One region of the Enterobacter chuandaensis genome, then DNA from elsewhere that is predicted to be linked to it. Evidence: predicted binding sites of a transcription regulator. Region 1 holds the regulator's gene; each other region holds the start of a gene.
What was found. The regulator PurR, encoded in region 1, represses purine synthesis genes. The targets are predictions, from matches to a motif close to CANGCAAACGTTTGCNTG.
Positions count from the first base shown of each region.

Region 1 (5,529 bases):
AATCAGCAGGGTTAAAAAGCCTTTCAGCGTCCCGCTCACGGAACGGTCGGCAAATTTCCCGCCGAGATAGTTGCCAATCGAGAAGCCGACGCCAATCAGCACCAGCATCGCGGTAACGAAGAGAGGCGTTGCGTGGGTGATATCGTGCAGCACCGGTGAAATATAGGTGTAGAGGGTAAACATCGCCCCTGCCCCCAGCACCGTGGTGAGCAGCGCGGAGAGCACCTGCGGACGCATCAGGACCGCCAGCTCTTTACGCACTTCCGGACGTTCGCCGGCGCTGCCTTTCGGCAGAGAGAAGAACAACGCCACCATCGCAACCACGCCCAGCCCGGCTGTCGCCAGGAAGGACATCCGCCAGCCAATCGCTTCGCCCAGCCAGGTGGCCGCCGGTACGCCGCCGATGTTGGCAATCGTCAGCCCCATAAACATGGTCGCCACGGCGCTTGCCTGCTTGTGTTTTGGCACCACGCTTGCGGCCACGACCGACCCCAGCCCGAAGAACGCGCCGTGGTTAAGGCTGGTCAGAATGCGCGACAGCATCAGGGTGGTGTAGTCCGGCGAAATGGCCGAAAGCACGTTGCCCAGGGTAAAAATCGCCATCAGGAAAATCAGCGCATTGCGGCGCGCGCGGTGCGAAAGCAGAAGCGTCATCAGCGGCGCGCCCACCATCACGCCGATGGCGTAGGCGCTGATTAACATCCCGGCGGCCGGGATCGAGACGTCCACGCCCCGGGCGATAACAGGCAGTAACCCCATCGGGGAGAATTCAGTGGTGCCAATCCCAAAAGCGCCAATCGCCAGGGCCAGCAGGGGAAAATTGATTTTCATGCGTCAACTCCGGATGCCGTGTCATGTGGTGACACAGAACAAAGAAGCGGAAAGCATGACATCAATCACAAAAAATGAGAAGTTAACAAAATGGCAAAAGATTTTTGCCAGAGAAGTAACAATCAGGCGATCGGGAGGGAGAAGGCTCTCCCCCCGCGTAAATCAGTGCAGCGCAGCCGTCAGGCCAGCCGCGACAATCAGAGCCAGCACAATAACGGTGGTGAACAGCGAAAACTTCAGATCGGAACTCATCAATTTTTTTCCTTTTAATCCCCCCACGAAAAGTGAGCTTGCTCATTTTTGCATAGTTTAGCTCAAAAATCTTCCTGGATTTAAGCTGATAAACACTTTAGCTCTTCCCCTTTTCATCAAGATAGGCCAAAATTCCACGCTAAATTTATTAGCGTACCGGCCATTGACCCCCTCCTGACGTCCCGTGTCGTTTTCCTGGCGTACCGCAATCCAAAATTGCGCGATAAGGGTGAGAGAAGGCAAACGTTTACCTTCAAGTTTTTCAGGAGTTTAGGATATGGTCTGGAGTGACATTTAATGGCAACAATTAAAGACGTAGCAAAACGCGCAAACGTTTCCACTACAACCGTATCACATGTAATTAACAAAACCCGCTTTGTGGCGGAAGAGACGCGCAACGCCGTCTGGGCAGCGATCAAAGAACTGCACTACTCACCGAGTGCGGTTGCGCGTAGCCTCAAGGTTAATCACACCAAGTCTATTGGTCTGCTGGCGACCAGCAGCGAAGCGGCCTATTTTGCCGAGATCATTGAAGCGGTAGAGAAAAACTGCTTCCAGAAAGGCTATACCCTGATTCTGGGCAACGCGTGGAACAGCATTGAAAAACAGCGTGCCTATCTATCGATGATGGCGCAAAAGCGCGTGGATGGCCTGCTGGTAATGTGCTCCGAGTACCCGGAATCCGTGCTGTTGATGCTGGAAGAGTATCGCCATATCCCTATGGTGGTGATGGACTGGGGCGAAGCGCGCGCCGACTTCACCGACTCCGTCATCGATAACGCCTTCGAAGGCGGTTACATGGCGGGCCGTTATCTGATCGAACGCGGCCACCGCGAGATTGGCGTGATCCCGGGTCCGCTGGAACGCAACACCGGCGCGGGCCGCCTGGCCGGCTTTATGAAAGCGATGGAAGAAGCGCTGATTACCGTGCCGGAAAACTGGATCGTGCAGGGTGACTTCGAGCCGGAATCAGGCTACCGCGCGATGCAGCAGATCGTCTCCCAGCAGCACCGCCCGACCGCCGTTTTCTGCGGGGGCGACATCATGGCCATGGGTGCACTCTGCGCCGCCGACGAGCTTGGCCTGCGCGTCCCGCAGGACATCTCCGTGATCGGCTATGACAACGTGCGCAACGCGCGCTTCTTCACGCCAGCGCTGACCACCATTCACCAGCCGAAAGATTCGCTGGGTGAAACGGCCTTCAATATGCTGCTGGACAGGATCGTCAACAAGCGTGAAGAGTCGCAGTCCATTGAAGTTCACCCTCGCCTCATCGAACGCCGTTCCGTTGCGGATGGCCCGTTCCGCGACTATCGTCGTTAATCTCATTGCGGAGCCAGTCAGTCTGGCTCCCGCAGCCACTCCCGGTTAAGCGTTTCGCTGTCACCCAGATAATCCAGCAGCCAGGCCATGGCGGGCGAGACATCATTTTGTTGCCAGGTGAGACAGCAGGCCGCATCCGGGAACGGGTTCTCCAGCGTTAGCTCTACCCACTCTCCGGTGTCGATTCGCGGACGCGCAAAATGGGCGGGCACCATGCCTACGCAGAGTCCGGCACTGAGGCACGTCGCCGACGATCCCCAGTCAGGGGCGACAACCCGCCGCTGGTTGTCCAGCAGCCAGGTAATTCGCTTCGGCAGTGAACGGGAGGTATCCTCCAGCACCAGCGACGGCCAGCTGCGCAGCGTATCGTCGCTCAGCGGCCCTTCCGTCGCCGCCAGGGGATGATCGCTCGCCACCACGCATTTCCAGCTCAGCATCCCCATATCGCGAAAGGCGTAACGTCCCCCGACGGGGATCGCCTGGGTCGCGCCAATCGCCATCTCTACCCTGCCGTCCGCCAGCGCATCCCAGACGCCGTTGAACACCTCCTGCGAGACCCGCAGCTCGACGTCAGAAAAATGCCGATAAAAATCGACAATCATCTGCCGGGTGCGCTCGGGCTTAACGATGTTATCCACCGCAATGGAAAGGTGTCCCCGCCAGCCGTTCGCGATCTGCTGACACTGCTCGCGGGTGATCTGCATTTTTTTGATAACAGAACGCCCTTCCTTTAAAAACCACGCGCCTGCGGGCGTTAATTCCACATCACGATGCCGCCGTTCAAACAGCGGAACCGCCAGCCATTCTTCAAGCTGACGTACCGTATAGCTGATAGCCGAAGGGACGCGGTGCAACTCCTGCGCCGCAGCGCTAAAGCTGCCGTTACGCGCGACAGCATCGACCACTTCAAGAGAATAATCTGACCACATTTTCTGCCTGCAAAAAATTTGAATTCACCCGCCAAATATTAGCGTTTCACAAGCGGCTTTGCACTCCCTACACTCAGCGCCAATGTATACCTGCCTCCTCAGGAGAATAAAACAGTGCAACCCAGGAAAGGTTTTTTAGTCTGGCTCGGCGGCTTAAGCGTGCTGGGCTTTTTGGCCACCGATATGTACCTGCCAGCCTTCGCCGCCATGCAGGAAGATTTGCAAACCCCTGCTGCCGCCATCAGCGCCAGCTTGAGTTTGTTCCTCGCCGGTTTTGCTTTCGCACAGCTGCTCTGGGGACCGCTCTCGGATCGCTTTGGTCGTAAACCGGTATTGCTGCTGGGGCTGGCTATTTTTGCCGTTGGCTGTCTGGGAATGTTATGGGTACGCGATGCCACCTGGCTGCTGGTGCTGCGGTTTGTTCAGGCGGTCGGCGTCTGTGCCGCTGCCGTGACCTGGCAGGCGCTGGTCACCGACTACTACCCGGCGAACCGCACAAACCGTATTTTCGCCACCATTATGCCGCTGGTGGGTCTCTCTCCTGCCCTCGCCCCGCTGCTGGGCAGCTGGATCCTCGCGCACTTTGACTGGCAGGCTATCTTTGCCACGCTGTTTGCCATCACGCTGGTGCTGATGCTGCCTGCGTTCGCCCTCAAGCCAGCGCATAAAAAAGAGGCGCATGCTGACGCGAAGCCGATTACCTTTACCTCCCTGCTGAGCGCTAAGGCGTATCGCGGCAACGTTCTGATCTATGCCGCCTGCTCGGCGAGCTTCTTCGCGTGGCTCACAGGTTCGCCCTTTATTCTGCACGATATGGGCTACAGCCCGGCGGCCATTGGCCTGAGCTACGTTCCGCAGACCATCGCGTTCCTGGTAGGCGGTTACGGCTGTCGCGCGGCACTGCAAAAATGGGAAGGTCAGCAGATGCTGCCGTGGCTGCTGGTGCTCTATGCGCTGAGCGTCATCGGCACCTGGGCCGTTGGATTTATTCCGGGCGCAGGTCTGGCCGAAATATTGATTCCATTCTGCGTGATGGCCATCGCGAACGGGGCGATCTACCCTATCGTTGTGGCGCAGGCGCTGCGTCCGTTCCCGCAGGCGACAGGCCGCGCGGCTGCGCTGCAGAACACCCTTCAACTGGGACTGTGCTTCCTGGCAAGCCTGGTGGTCTCCGCGCTGATTGCCACGCCGCTGCTGACAACAACCAGCGTGATGCTGGTTACCGTCGCGCTGGCGGCGTTGGGTTATCGCATGCAGGCCTCCGCACAGCGCGTACAGGATGAGAGCACGCAGGTGAAAACCTCGCATGCCTAATCGCGCCAGAAACTATGTTAATTTTCAGTGATTAGGTTGCTAAGAATTTTCTATTGAATCACCAAATTTTGAGGCCTATACTAAATTTGGTTCGATTAAATACGATAAATATTAAGTGTTAACGGGAGCCGGAGTGCTCCCGTTTTACCATGGAAGGCATTTCGGCAAGGGTTATCTCCCTTCCTCTGTTCTACGTCGGATACTAGCCTCGCGGTGTTTACCGTGAGATTTCTCACAAACCAAAAAAAGCGTCTACGCTGTTTTAAGGTTCTGATCACAGTAGGGTGATGGAGAAGCTATGAGTTCATCGTGTATAGAAGAAGTCAGCGTTCCGGACGATAACTGGTCCCGGATCGTCAGTGAACTGTTAGGTCGAGCAGGCATCACTATCAACGGATCATCCCCATCCGATCCTCAGGTTAAACATCCCGACTTTTTTAAACGCGTATTGCGCGAGGGGTCGTTAGGCCTGGGAGAAAGCTATATGGACGGCTGGTGGGAGTGCGAGCGGCTGGATATCTTTTTCGCCAGCGTGCTGCGTGCCGGTCTGGAAAAACAACTCCCTCGAAATCTCAAAGACACCCTGCGTGTCGCCTCTGCCCGACTATTTAACCTGCAAAGTAAAAAACGTGCCTGGATCGTCGGCAAAGAGCATTACGATCTTGGCAACGATCTGTTCAGTCGCATGCTGGACCCTTTCATGCAATACTCCTGCGCTTACTGGAAAGAGGCGTCGACGCTTGAAGAGGCTCAGCAGGCCAAACTGCGCCTGATCAGCGAGAAACTGCAGCTGCAGCCCGGTATGCGCGTGCTGGATATCGGCTGCGGCTGGGGCGGGCTGGCGTATTTTATGTCGAAGCACTACGGCGTCAGCGTGGTC
Region 1 is NZ_CP097173.1:2,083,453-2,088,981, reverse strand. It holds gene MX657_RS10210 (MFS transporter) at 1-831, opposite strand, end outside; gene MX657_RS10205 (YnhF family membrane protein) at 994-1,083, opposite strand; gene purR (HTH-type transcriptional repressor PurR) at 1,381-2,406, shown strand; gene punR (DNA-binding transcriptional activator PunR) at 2,424-3,335, opposite strand; gene punC (purine nucleoside transporter PunC) at 3,450-4,649, shown strand; gene cfa (cyclopropane fatty acyl phospholipid synthase) at 4,948-5,529, shown strand, end outside.

Region 2 (5,529 bases), 980 kb from region 1:
TGATCATTTCAAGCGCGGTCAGTGCAGCTTCTGCACCTTTGTTACCGGCTTTGGTGCCAGCACGTTCGATGGCTTGTTCAATACTTTCGGTGGTCAGCACGCCGAACGCGACAGGAATTTCAGCATCCTGCGCAACGTGTGCCAGACCGTTGCTTGCACCGCCCGCAACGTATTCGAAGTGCGCAGTGCCGCCACGAATAACAGTACCCAGCGCAATCACCGCGTCGTATTTACCGGTTTTCGCCAGCGCACCCGCCGCCAGTGGCAGTTCGTAAGCGCCTGGAACCCAAACAACGGTAATGTTGTCATCTTTAACCTGGCCGATACGTTTCAGGGCGTCAATCGCACCTTCCAGCAGGCTGTCGTTGATGAAGTTGTTGAAACGCGCAATGGTGATGGCGACGCGAGCGTCCGGGGTAGCTACAGCAGCTTCAATAATGTTCATACTCTTCCTTTACGGGTTCATTTGGCCCCGCAGGGGGGCGGATTTTATCATAATACTTTGCGCACTGCTTCCCTATTTCGGGAGCAATTACGCTGTCGTTAAATGGAGGCAAACATCCGGACCCACCGGACGAATCTCGCTGAATGTGAGTTGCGGTGCGTCGGCCAGTTTTTCAAGGCCGGGCAGCACAAACAGGCCGCGCGCGTCCTGACCTAACAGTTTAGGCGCAACGTAGACGAGCAGTTCATCCACCAGCCCCGCCTGGAGCAGCGCCCCGGCAAGCGTCGGACCGGCTTCGACCCAGATGCTGTTCACCTGCTGCTTACCGAGCAGCATCATCAGCACCACTAAATCCAGATGCCCGTTATGCTCCGGCACCATAATGCTGCGCACGCCTTCCGGCCACTCGCGCGTATCTTCTTTGGTGCGCGCAATCCAGGTTTCCCCCGGCTGCTGCACGATACGGTGCTGCGGCGTCACGCGGTTCTGGCTATCAATAATAATACGCAGCGGCTGGCGCAGGTTCTCCTGCGGATAAAGCGCCTGGGTATCGGCATTCAGTTCGTCCCAGCGCACGGTCATGGCCGGATCGTCAGCGAGAACCGTTTCACTGCTGGTGAGAATAGCATGGCTTTGCGCGCGCAGGCGTTGCACATCGCGCCTTGCCTGCGGCGAGGTGATCCACTGGCTTTCACCGTTTGCCATCGCCGTACGGCCGTCCAGCGAAGCGCCCAGCTTGAGCTGAATATACGGAAAACCGGTGCGCATGCGCTTCAGGAAGCCTTTATTCAGAGCTTCCGCATCCTGCATCATCAGCCCATGGCTGACGTCGATCCCTTCCTGCTGCAGGCGATACAATCCACGCCCGGCGACCTGTGGATTCGGATCCTGCATCGCTGCCACCAAGCGAGCCACGCCCGCCGCGATCAGCGCTTCACAGCACGGCGGCGTGCGCCCGTGATGGCTGCAGGGCTCGAGCGTCACGTAGGCCGTGGCGCCGCGCGCCTTCTCGCCCGCCATGCGCAACGCATGCACTTCTGCATGCGGCTCACCCGCGCGATGGTGATAACCTTCCCCCACGATTTCGCCATCTTTCACGATAACGCACCCGACGTTCGGGTTGGGATGGGTAGTAAAACGACCGCGCTGCGCCAGCTTCATGGCTCGCGCCATGTACATCTCATCGTGCATGAGCTTAATCCTGTAAGCGGGCGATCTCTTCGCCAAACTCTTTAATGTCTTCAAAGCTGCGGTAGACCGAGGCAAAGCGGATGTAGGCAACTTTATCGAGCTTTTTCAGCTGCTCCATCACCAGGTTGCCGATCATTTTGCTCGGCACCTCGCGCTCACCCAGGCCACGGAGATACGATTTAATGTGGTTTAACGCCATTTCGACATCGTCTGCGCTGACGGGGCGTTTTTCGAGGGCTTTTAGCATCCCGCTGCGCAGCTTTTCTTCGTTGAACGGCTCGCGCACGTCGTTGCTTTTCACCACGCGCGGCATTACCAGCTCTGCAACCTCAAAGGTCGTGAAACGCTCGTTGCACACCAGACACTGCCGACGACGGCGTACAGAAGACCCTTCGCCCACAAGACGAGAGTCGATGACTTTGGTATCCACAGCGGAGCAGAATGGGCAATGCATACGGTATCCCTGTTATCCGGTTAACTGGTTTTCATTTTACCCTGATCTGGCCCGACAACAAAGGAAGAGCTTTTTGAGACAAAGGATCTATGTCTGGCGGTACGTTGCTGGCTACCATTATATGGATCCGTTATTTCAAGGAAATAAACGCTATGACAAGACGTTACCTGAAAATTTTACTGGTGGGGAGCCTCTTCACCCTCAGTGCCTGCGCACAGCAAACCGAAGTCCGCCAGATGAAACAGAGTGTGAACACGCTCAATACGGCAATGGACAAACTGAACAAAGAAACGGTCAAGATCACCCAGCAAAACGCGCTGAACGCGAAATCCACCAGCGGGGTATATCTGCTGCCGGGGGCAAATACACCCGCCCTGCTTAACAGCCAGATTGGCACGCTGAAAATGTCGCTGGTGAACGTGGCGGCGAATGCGGATGGTACGCGCGCAACATTGCGTATTCATGGCGAATCAAACGATCCGCTGCCCGCCTTTAGCGGCACCGTTGAGTGGGGCCAGATCCAGGGCACCACGGAGAGCTACCAGGAAGTGAACGTGAAGAACCAGCTTTTTACCGCCCCGGCCAGCGTTCTGGCACCCAGCGATGTGGATATTCCGCTTCAGCTAAGAGGCCTTACGCCTGAGCAGTTAGGCTTTATCCGCATTCACGATATCCAACCCGCCGCGCAGTAATTCCTTCCTTTTGGGCGGAGTGAAATGTCACTCCGCTAACATTTACATTTCGTATGGATTGGCAACATAAATGATTGCCGCTACAATCCCGGCCGTTTAAAGTACGCAAACGTGAACGCAATCGATTACGCGTGTGAGAGATATGTGAAACAACACATATTTTTGTGAGCAGGGATTCCTATAATAGGCACCGCAGAAACACGAAATATTTAGAAACGCAATTCGCGCATTTTTCACTCCCGGAAGGGAATTTCAATCAGTGGCATGATTATGAAAAAAACATTACTCGCAGCTGGCGCCGTGCTGGCACTGTCCTCCTCTTTCACTGTTAACGCAGCGGAAAACGACAAACCACAATACCTCTCCGACTGGTGGCACCAGAGCGTTAACGTGGTTGGTAGCTACCACACCCGTTTCGGACCGCAGATCCGCAACGATACCTACCTGGAATATGAAGCGTTCGCCAAAAAAGACTGGTTTGATTTCTACGGCTATATGGATGCTCCGGTCTTTTTCGGCGGTAACACCGATGCAAAAGGTATCTGGAACCACGGTTCTCCGCTGTTTATGGAAATCGAACCACGTTTCTCTATTGATAAGCTGACGGGCACCAGCCTGGCGTTTGGTCCGTTTAAAGAGTGGTACTTCGCAAACAACTATATCTACGACATGGGGCGCAACGAGTCCGGTCGTCAGAGCACCTGGTATATGGGTCTGGGTACCGACATCGACACCGGCCTGCCAATGAGCCTGTCCCTGAACGTATACGCGAAATATCAGTGGCAGAACTACGGTGCTGAAAACCAGAATGAGTGGGATGGCTACCGTTTCAAAGTGAAATACTTTGTGCCAATTACCCAACTGTGGGGCGGCAACCTGAGCTATATCGGCTTCACCAACTTCGACTGGGGTTCAGATCTGGGCGATAAGAGCGGTTACGCAGAGAACGGCATCAAACAGCGTACCAACGACTCTATCGCCTCCAGCCACATCCTGGCGCTGAACTACGATCACTGGCACTACTCTGTTGTTGCGCGTTACTGGCACAACGGTGGCCAGTGGAACGACGACGCCGACCTGAACTGGATGAAAGAAAACGTCCGTTCTACCGGTTGGGGTGGTTACCTGGTCGTAGGTTATAACTTCTAATCAGTGCGGGACCGTGCGGGCTGATGCCCTCACCCTGACCCTCTCCCACGGGGAGAGGGAAAAAACACTAAAAACGGCAATAGACATTGCCGTTTTGCTTTTACCTCGCCACCCGGCTTTTTACTGCTTCACCTTGCGCAAAAAATCTGCCAGAGATCTGTCCGCACTCTCGCTGAACCGCCTCTCCGTCATCACAATATTGAGACACCGGTCGAGCCGGAAACAGCGGTAGTCATCGCGCCGTTCGCACCATGCCGCCAGCAGCCAGCGCTCCCCCCAGAAGAACAGCCCCAGCGGCTGAACCTCACGTTTAGAAAGCTGCCCTGCCTCATCACGATAATGCAGCGCCAGTACGCGCTGGGCGGAAATCGCCTGATGAATCACATCAAAACCGCTGCGTGAATGGGGTTGTAGAGCAATATCTGGCGCATAAATTCGCGTTTGCTCCGCCTTTCGACGACTCTCCTCGGGCAGAATGGCCAGCACCTTCTCCTGGGCCGACTCCAGCTCGCGCGACAGCGATTCCCCGCCCCAGGTTTTAAGCAGGCGAATCGCGACCATCAGCGCTTCGGACTCCTTATTTGTCAGCATCAGCGGCGGCAGGTCAAAACCCGACATCAGCCGATATCCGCTTCCCGCCTCGCCTTCCACCGGCACGCAGGAAAGCGACAGGTCGCGGATATCGCGGTAGACCGTGCGCTCGGACACGCCAAGCCGCTCCGCCAGATGCGCTGCCGTTGTCAGACGCCTGCCCCGCAGGATCTGCACAATCTGAAACAAACGGTCAGCGCGTCGGGTCATAACGTCATTCGCTCTCAGGCAGGTTGATGGAGGCCGACGCGATTACCCTCGCTGTCGGTAAACAATGCAATAGTGCCAATGCCATGCGGCAGTTCCAGCGGGCCAAACACGCACTCGCCGCCCGCAAAGGCAATGCGATCCAGCGTGGCCGCCAGATTGTCAGTATGCAGGTAAATAATAGCGCCCTGCAAAGATGGCGTAACGCCGTCAAATTTTGCCAGCGCCCCACCGGTGGCCGGGTCCTCATGCGGGAAAACCGCCAGTTCAGCCACGTCCATTTTCTCGCGACGCAGCGCGAGCTGCATGACCGGCTCATAAAATTTGATGGCGCGATCCATATCCGAGACCGGAATTTCAAACCAGTTAATTACGCTTTTCATACATCCTCCTGCCTGTTGTTTGGGTTCAGAAGGAGTCTACGACAGGGCTCCTGACAGCATACTGTCAGGAGTGTTTGTCAGGAGCAGATAAAAAAAATCCCGGTCAACAGACCGGGATTTCAATCACGCGCTAAACGTCGGCTTACGGCAGAATGGACGGCTGATCCGCCCCTTCTTTCTCGACTTTCTGCTGGAGCAGGTGCTCGCGCTTCATGCCGAGTTTCAGTGCCAGAGCGGACGCCACATAGATGGACGACGCCGTACCGATGGAGACACCGATCAGCATGGTCAGCGAGAAGCCTTCCAGCACCGGGCCACCGAACAGGAACAGCATCAGGATTACCATCAGGGTGGTACCGGATGTGATCAAGGTACGGTGCAGCGTCTGGGTCAACGACACGTTAAAGATTTCGTACG
Region 2 is NZ_CP097173.1:1,101,110-1,106,638, reverse strand. It holds gene ribH (6,7-dimethyl-8-ribityllumazine synthase) at 1-445, opposite strand, end outside; gene ribD (bifunctional diaminohydroxyphosphoribosylaminopyrimidine deaminase/5-amino-6-(5-phosphoribosylamino)uracil reductase RibD) at 533-1,636, opposite strand; gene nrdR (transcriptional regulator NrdR) at 1,641-2,090, opposite strand; gene MX657_RS05345 (DUF3251 domain-containing protein) at 2,243-2,782, shown strand; gene MX657_RS05340 (nucleoside-specific channel-forming protein Tsx) at 3,053-3,931, shown strand; gene MX657_RS05335 (helix-turn-helix transcriptional regulator) at 4,052-4,732, opposite strand; gene MX657_RS05330 (VOC family protein) at 4,747-5,112, opposite strand; gene secF (protein translocase subunit SecF) at 5,255-5,529, opposite strand, start outside.
Region 2: a site for PurR is predicted at 2,897-2,914, ahead of MX657_RS05340 (nucleoside-specific channel-forming protein Tsx). Genes of this name have one in related genera too.

Region 3 (5,529 bases), 260 kb from region 1:
ACCAATAATGATTAAGTCGTATCTCATATGCATCTCGTAAACTAACGTTTTGTTAGCAGAGTAATTAACAACGCGGGCGTAAACAAGCGGGAAATAAATAAGGCACCGCGAGGGTGCCTGTAGAGTGAAAAGTGGGCATAACGTTAGTGCCGTTTATACTCATTTTCCTGATAGTCGCCAGATTCTATTTTTGCAATACCTGCCTCTAAAATAGAAATAAACTGACGGGCGACGTCTGTTGTTAGCCACAACGTCTGTCCAACTTCCGCTTCGTCACGGTTGAGTTGATTCGGGGTCTGGTAGTGCAAACGCAGCATCAGCGCATCGTAGCTATCTACGGTACTGATATCCCAGCCAACGAGTGGGTGGGTCTGGATGACTTCGCTATTCTTTTCCATTATAACCCCCTAAATGCGTGTTAGAAGACAACGGCTCTGAGGTTCAATGCATGTTTTTCTGAAAGCATCTTCAGTATACCAAGTAATAAGGGTTCCAACGGGAAAAATAAACAGGTAGCAACACATTTTTCTGCTTTTTAGGATTGTTCGAACAATAAAACACCATCTCGTTCACGATTTTTTAAGAAGACGCTGAATTAATTTGAACTTTAGGAATTTCGGACAAAAAAAAGCCGGGGCGACCCGGCAAAAAAACACAATGAGGGAGCAGTGTTAATCCGTGATGAACCAGTCGTCCGCGCTTTCCCACGTTTCCTGCAGGATTTCGCTGATGCGATCTTTATCTTCTTTCGCGGCACCCATGACGGAGAGGTTGTTCGCAGCGGCGTAACGCACCGTTACGGCGCCCGCGTTGTCGGGAAATGTGCTGTTAATACGGCGGGATAATTCGCCTGCCAGAGCGTCAAGCGCGCCAGCAGGCAGAACGGTAGTTTTGGCTATGGTGACTTCAATACGCATAAATGCCCCCTGTGTAATATACTGTTTATTTATACAGGTATATTATCGTTTTGACAACAAGGGGCACTGATTTTTTAACGTTTTACCGTCCAGTTGACGGTTTCACCCGCCAGGAAAGGGATCAGCGTGTCATCCGTCAGGGCAATGGACTCCTCAACGTGGCTCGCTTTGCGCTCCAGTTCAATGAAGGTGTCGTTGACCGGCAGGCCGTAGAAGCGCGGACCGTTAAGAGAGCAGAACGCTTCAAAATGTTCCAGCGCGTTCATCTCTTCAAAGACGGTCGCGTAGCTGGCAAGCGCCGTTGGGGCGTTGAAGCAACCTGCGCAGCCGCAGCTCGCCTCTTTACGATGGCGGGCATGAGGCGCAGAGTCCGTGCCCAGGAACGCGCGAGAGAAGCCGCTGGCAACCAGCTCGCGCAGCGCTTGCTGGTGTACGTTGCGCTTGAGGATCGGCAGGCAGTACAGGTGGGGACGCACCCCGCCCACCAGCATATGGTTACGGTTAAACATCAGGTGCTGCGGGGTGATGGTCGCGGCAATCAGCTCGTTGCCGTCACGCACATACTCTGCCGCGTCTTTCGTGGTGATATGTTCAAACACCACTTTGAGCGCGGGCAGACGCTGGCGCAGGGGCTCCATGACGGTTTCGATAAAACGGGCTTCACGGTCGAAGATGTCAATCTCCGCATGCGTCACTTCACCATGCACCAGCAGCGGCATGCCCAGCTTCTGCATACGTTCCAGCACCGGCATGATGGCATCAATGCTGGTAACGCCGTGGCTGGAGTTGGTGGTGGCATTTGCCGGATAGAGTTTCGCCGCCGTAAATACGCCTTCGTTAAATCCGCGTTCCACTTCATTTGGATCCAGCGAATCGGTGAGGTAGCAGGTCATCAACGGGGTGAAATCATGTTCCGCCGGAACGGCATCCAGAATGCGCTGGCGGTAGGCGATCGCGGCATCGACGGTGGTGACTGGCGGAACCAGGTTTGGCATGACAATCGCGCGGCCATAAATTTCGCTGGTATAGGGCACGACGGTTTTCAGCATATCGCCATCACGCAGATGGATATGCCAGTCGTCAGGGCGGCGGATTTTAAGAACCTGGGGTTGTGCAGTCATGGAAGCTCCGGCTTGTCAGGAATCAGTCATAAGGATGGCTGTTTTTGCCGGACACAAATCATAAGCGGAAACGTTTTCGTTTGCACACTTTTCCGTAAAAAAAAGGGCGCCGCAGCGCCCTTCAGGTTAATCGGTGAAAGGAATGATGATTTCTCCCGGCTTCACCTCTATGCCTTTTGCGTATTTTTTCGCCAGAGCTTCGCCCTTGCTGTTGTCTTCGCTTAAGACGTACGCTGGCTGCTGGTTAAAGTAATTTCGCAGCGACTGGTTCAGATAGGGCATCAGGGTTTGCAGAACCGGCGCCATCTTGTCCGGCGAAACCTGCGCATCGACCACCTCCATCTCCTGGAGGAAAATTGCCCCTTTTTCTTTATTGAACACGGGAAGCGCCTTCAGCTTGAGCTTGATGTTGGCCTTCTGATTACCAAAAAGAGAGGTCATATCAAGAGCGGCATCACCGGCCAGAGTGACTTTATTCGGCTCTTCACGACCAATCTGGCTGGTGAGATTGGTGAGAACGATGTGGGCATCGGCTAGCCCCGGCACGCCAATGTCTTTAGAGAAATTATTATGTTTTTCCAGCGCCTGATTAATTTCCTGCTCACTGACGGTGTATTGCGTAAGCTGGTTACAGCCCACCAGCAGACCGCTGACAATAAATGCGGCGGCAATGACAATTTTCTTCATAGTGTTCCTCAACGAAAAATCGGCGCTTCTGTCCTGTTACGCAAGTATGTCAGTGTGAAATGGCAGAAACCAGCAGAAAATACTGAGAAGTGAGGCGGGAGTTTTCTCCCGCCGGAGGGAAAGGCTACGCGCCAGGCTCGAGCATGCCGCTCGCGCTGCGCTTCTGGCTGAACTGCCACCACAGGGCGAAAAGCGTCATGACGCCCACCACGCCGAGCATCATCCAGGGAAGCTCCGGCTGGTTCAGCGCCTTGCCGGCATCGAACAGCCAGCCGCCGCCGGTGTAGCCCAGCGCACCGCCAAAGGCCAGACCCAGGCGGCTGAAGCCCATATAACTGCCGCGCGCACGCGCATCGGCGAGTGAGGCGCTCAGCGTTTCGCGGGCGGGCTCGGCGATGATGGAGCCGATGTAGAAGGTGCAGATCAGCGTAAAAAGCTGCTGAAGCGTGTTTACCAGACCAATCGGCATCATGCTCAGCGTCATCAGAAACAGCCCGGCCATCAGACGATGCTCCAGGCGAAAACGCCGTTCACTCCAGCGGGCAATGGGGTAGAGCAGCGTTAACGACAGGCAGGCTTCAATGGCGTACATCCATTTCACCGCAGCAGGCGTGCCCGCAATATCGTTCACCATGATCGGCAGCATCAGCATCACCTGTACGGCCAGCATGTAATACCCGGTTAAGGTCAACACGTAGGTAACAAAACGCTTGTCGCGCAGCACGCGTCCGAGCCCCTCGCGCACCGGCGCTTTCACCGTCGACAGCTTCCAGGCAGGAAGATAGAGGCCGTTAAACAGCGCGCACAGAATAAAGAGCACTGCCCCGGCCGCACAGACGAGGCGGAAATCGTACTGCAGCAGCCAGCTGCCCAGCAGCGCGCCGACAACTGCCCCGGCACTGTCCTGCATCATCAGAATGGAGAAGAAGCGACCACGATGCTGCGGACGAATCAGCTTCACCACCAGCGCGGTGCGCGGCGGATCAAACAGGGTGCCCCCAATACCGGAGAGGAAGCAGGAGAACCAGAGCAGCCAGGGCTCGTGGGCAACCGCCATCGTGGCAAAGCCTGCCGCGCGCAGCAGCATACCGGTAACGATCATCGGTTTAGCGCCAAAGCGGTCAGCGATTGCGCCGCCAAAGACGCCCAGACCCTGCTGAACAAACTGGCGTAGCCCCAGCGCAATACCGACCATCAGCGCCGCCCAGCCCATTTGATCGACAAAGCGGATCGAGATGAGGGGGAACACGACAAAAAAGCCGAGCACGACCAGCATGTTATCGACTAAGAGGAAATATTTACCCAGGCTCCTCGCCTGTGATACGCGGGACATTTTCCCTCCAGGGAAAATAAGAAGGTGAGCACGCTAACATTCTGCGGTGTCGCCGCGTTTTTTCCCACCCCTCGGCGCGACAATATTTTTTTATCAAAAAGGTGCTTTGATAGAGAGTTCTCATCGAAAAATGTGAAAAGAGGTCAAAATGGTATGTCACTGTTTTCACAGACGGCACAGGCGCAGGTATAGTAAAGCTAATGGGTAAGCAGAAGTGACGGGAAGGAGTGGTATTGATGTTTGGCTATCGCAGTAATGTGCCAAAAGTGCGTCTGACAACGGACCGGCTGGTCGTTCGTCTGGTGCATGAGCGTGATGCCTGGCGTCTGGCGGATTATTACGCCGAGAATCGCCAGTTTTTAAAACCCTGGGAACCCGTTCGGGATGAAAGCCATTGTTACCCCTCCGGCTGGCAGGCGCGCCTCGGCATGATTGCTGAGTTTCATAAGCAGGGCAGCGCATTTTATTTCGCGCTGCTGGATCCAGAAGAGAAAGAGATTATCGGCATCGCCAATTTCTCGAACGTGGTGCGCGGGTCGTTTCACGCCTGCTACCTTGGCTACTCCATCGGCCAGAAATGGCAGGGGCAGGGGCTGATGTACGAGGCGTTGACGGTGGCGATCCGCTATATGCAACGCACGCAGCATATTCATCGCATCATGGCGAACTACATGCCGCATAATCAGCGCAGCGGCAATTTGCTGGCGCGTTTAGGGTTCGAGAAAGAGGGTTATGCCAAAGACTATCTGCTGATAGACGGAGAGTGGCGCGACCACGTTCTGACGGCATTAACCACCCGTGACTGGACTGCAGGTCGTTAAGGAGAAAAGATGAAATATCAGCTAAACGGTACGGAAGCGCGCGTAATTGGGTGCTTACTTGAAAAACAGGTCACCACGCCGGAGCAGTATCCGCTCTCTGTTAACGCCGTGACCATGGCCTGCAACCAGAAGACCAACCGTGAGCCGGTGATGAACCTCAGCGAGCATGAGGTTCAGGACGTGCTGGATGCGCTGGTAAAACGCCACTATCTGCGCACCGTCAACGGCTTCGGCAACCGCGTGACCAAATACGAACAGCGCTTTTGTAACTCCGAATTTGGCGACCTGAAGCTGAGCAGTGCGGAAGTGGCGGTTATTACCACGCTGCTGCTGCGTGGGGCGCAAACGCCGGGGGAGTTGCGTTCGCGCGCCTCCCGTATGCATGAGTTCAGCGACATGCAGGAGGTCGAGCAGACGCTGGAAGGGCTGGCCACGCGCGATGATGGCCCTTACGTAGTGCGTCTGGCGCGCGAGCCGGGTAAACGTGAGAGCCGCTATATGCATCTGTTCAGCGGTGACGTTGACGCCGAAAGCGTGGCGACGGAATCGGATCGCCCTGCAAACAGTGACGACCTTGCCGCGCGCGTAGAGGCACTGGAAGACGAGGTGGCCGGGCTGAAACAGCGTCTGGATGCACTGCTGGCACATTT
Region 3 is NZ_CP097173.1:1,822,458-1,827,986, forward strand. It holds gene solA (N-methyl-L-tryptophan oxidase) at 1-27, opposite strand, end outside; gene bssS (biofilm formation regulator BssS) at 144-398, opposite strand; gene dinI (DNA damage-inducible protein I) at 672-917, opposite strand; gene pyrC (dihydroorotase) at 992-2,038, opposite strand; gene MX657_RS08785 (lipoprotein) at 2,165-2,725, opposite strand; gene mdtH (multidrug efflux MFS transporter MdtH) at 2,850-4,058, opposite strand; gene rimJ (ribosomal protein S5-alanine N-acetyltransferase) at 4,295-4,879, shown strand; gene MX657_RS08800 (YceH family protein) at 4,889-5,529, shown strand, end outside.
Region 3: a site for PurR is predicted at 2,102-2,119, ahead of pyrC (dihydroorotase). Genes of this name have one in related genera too.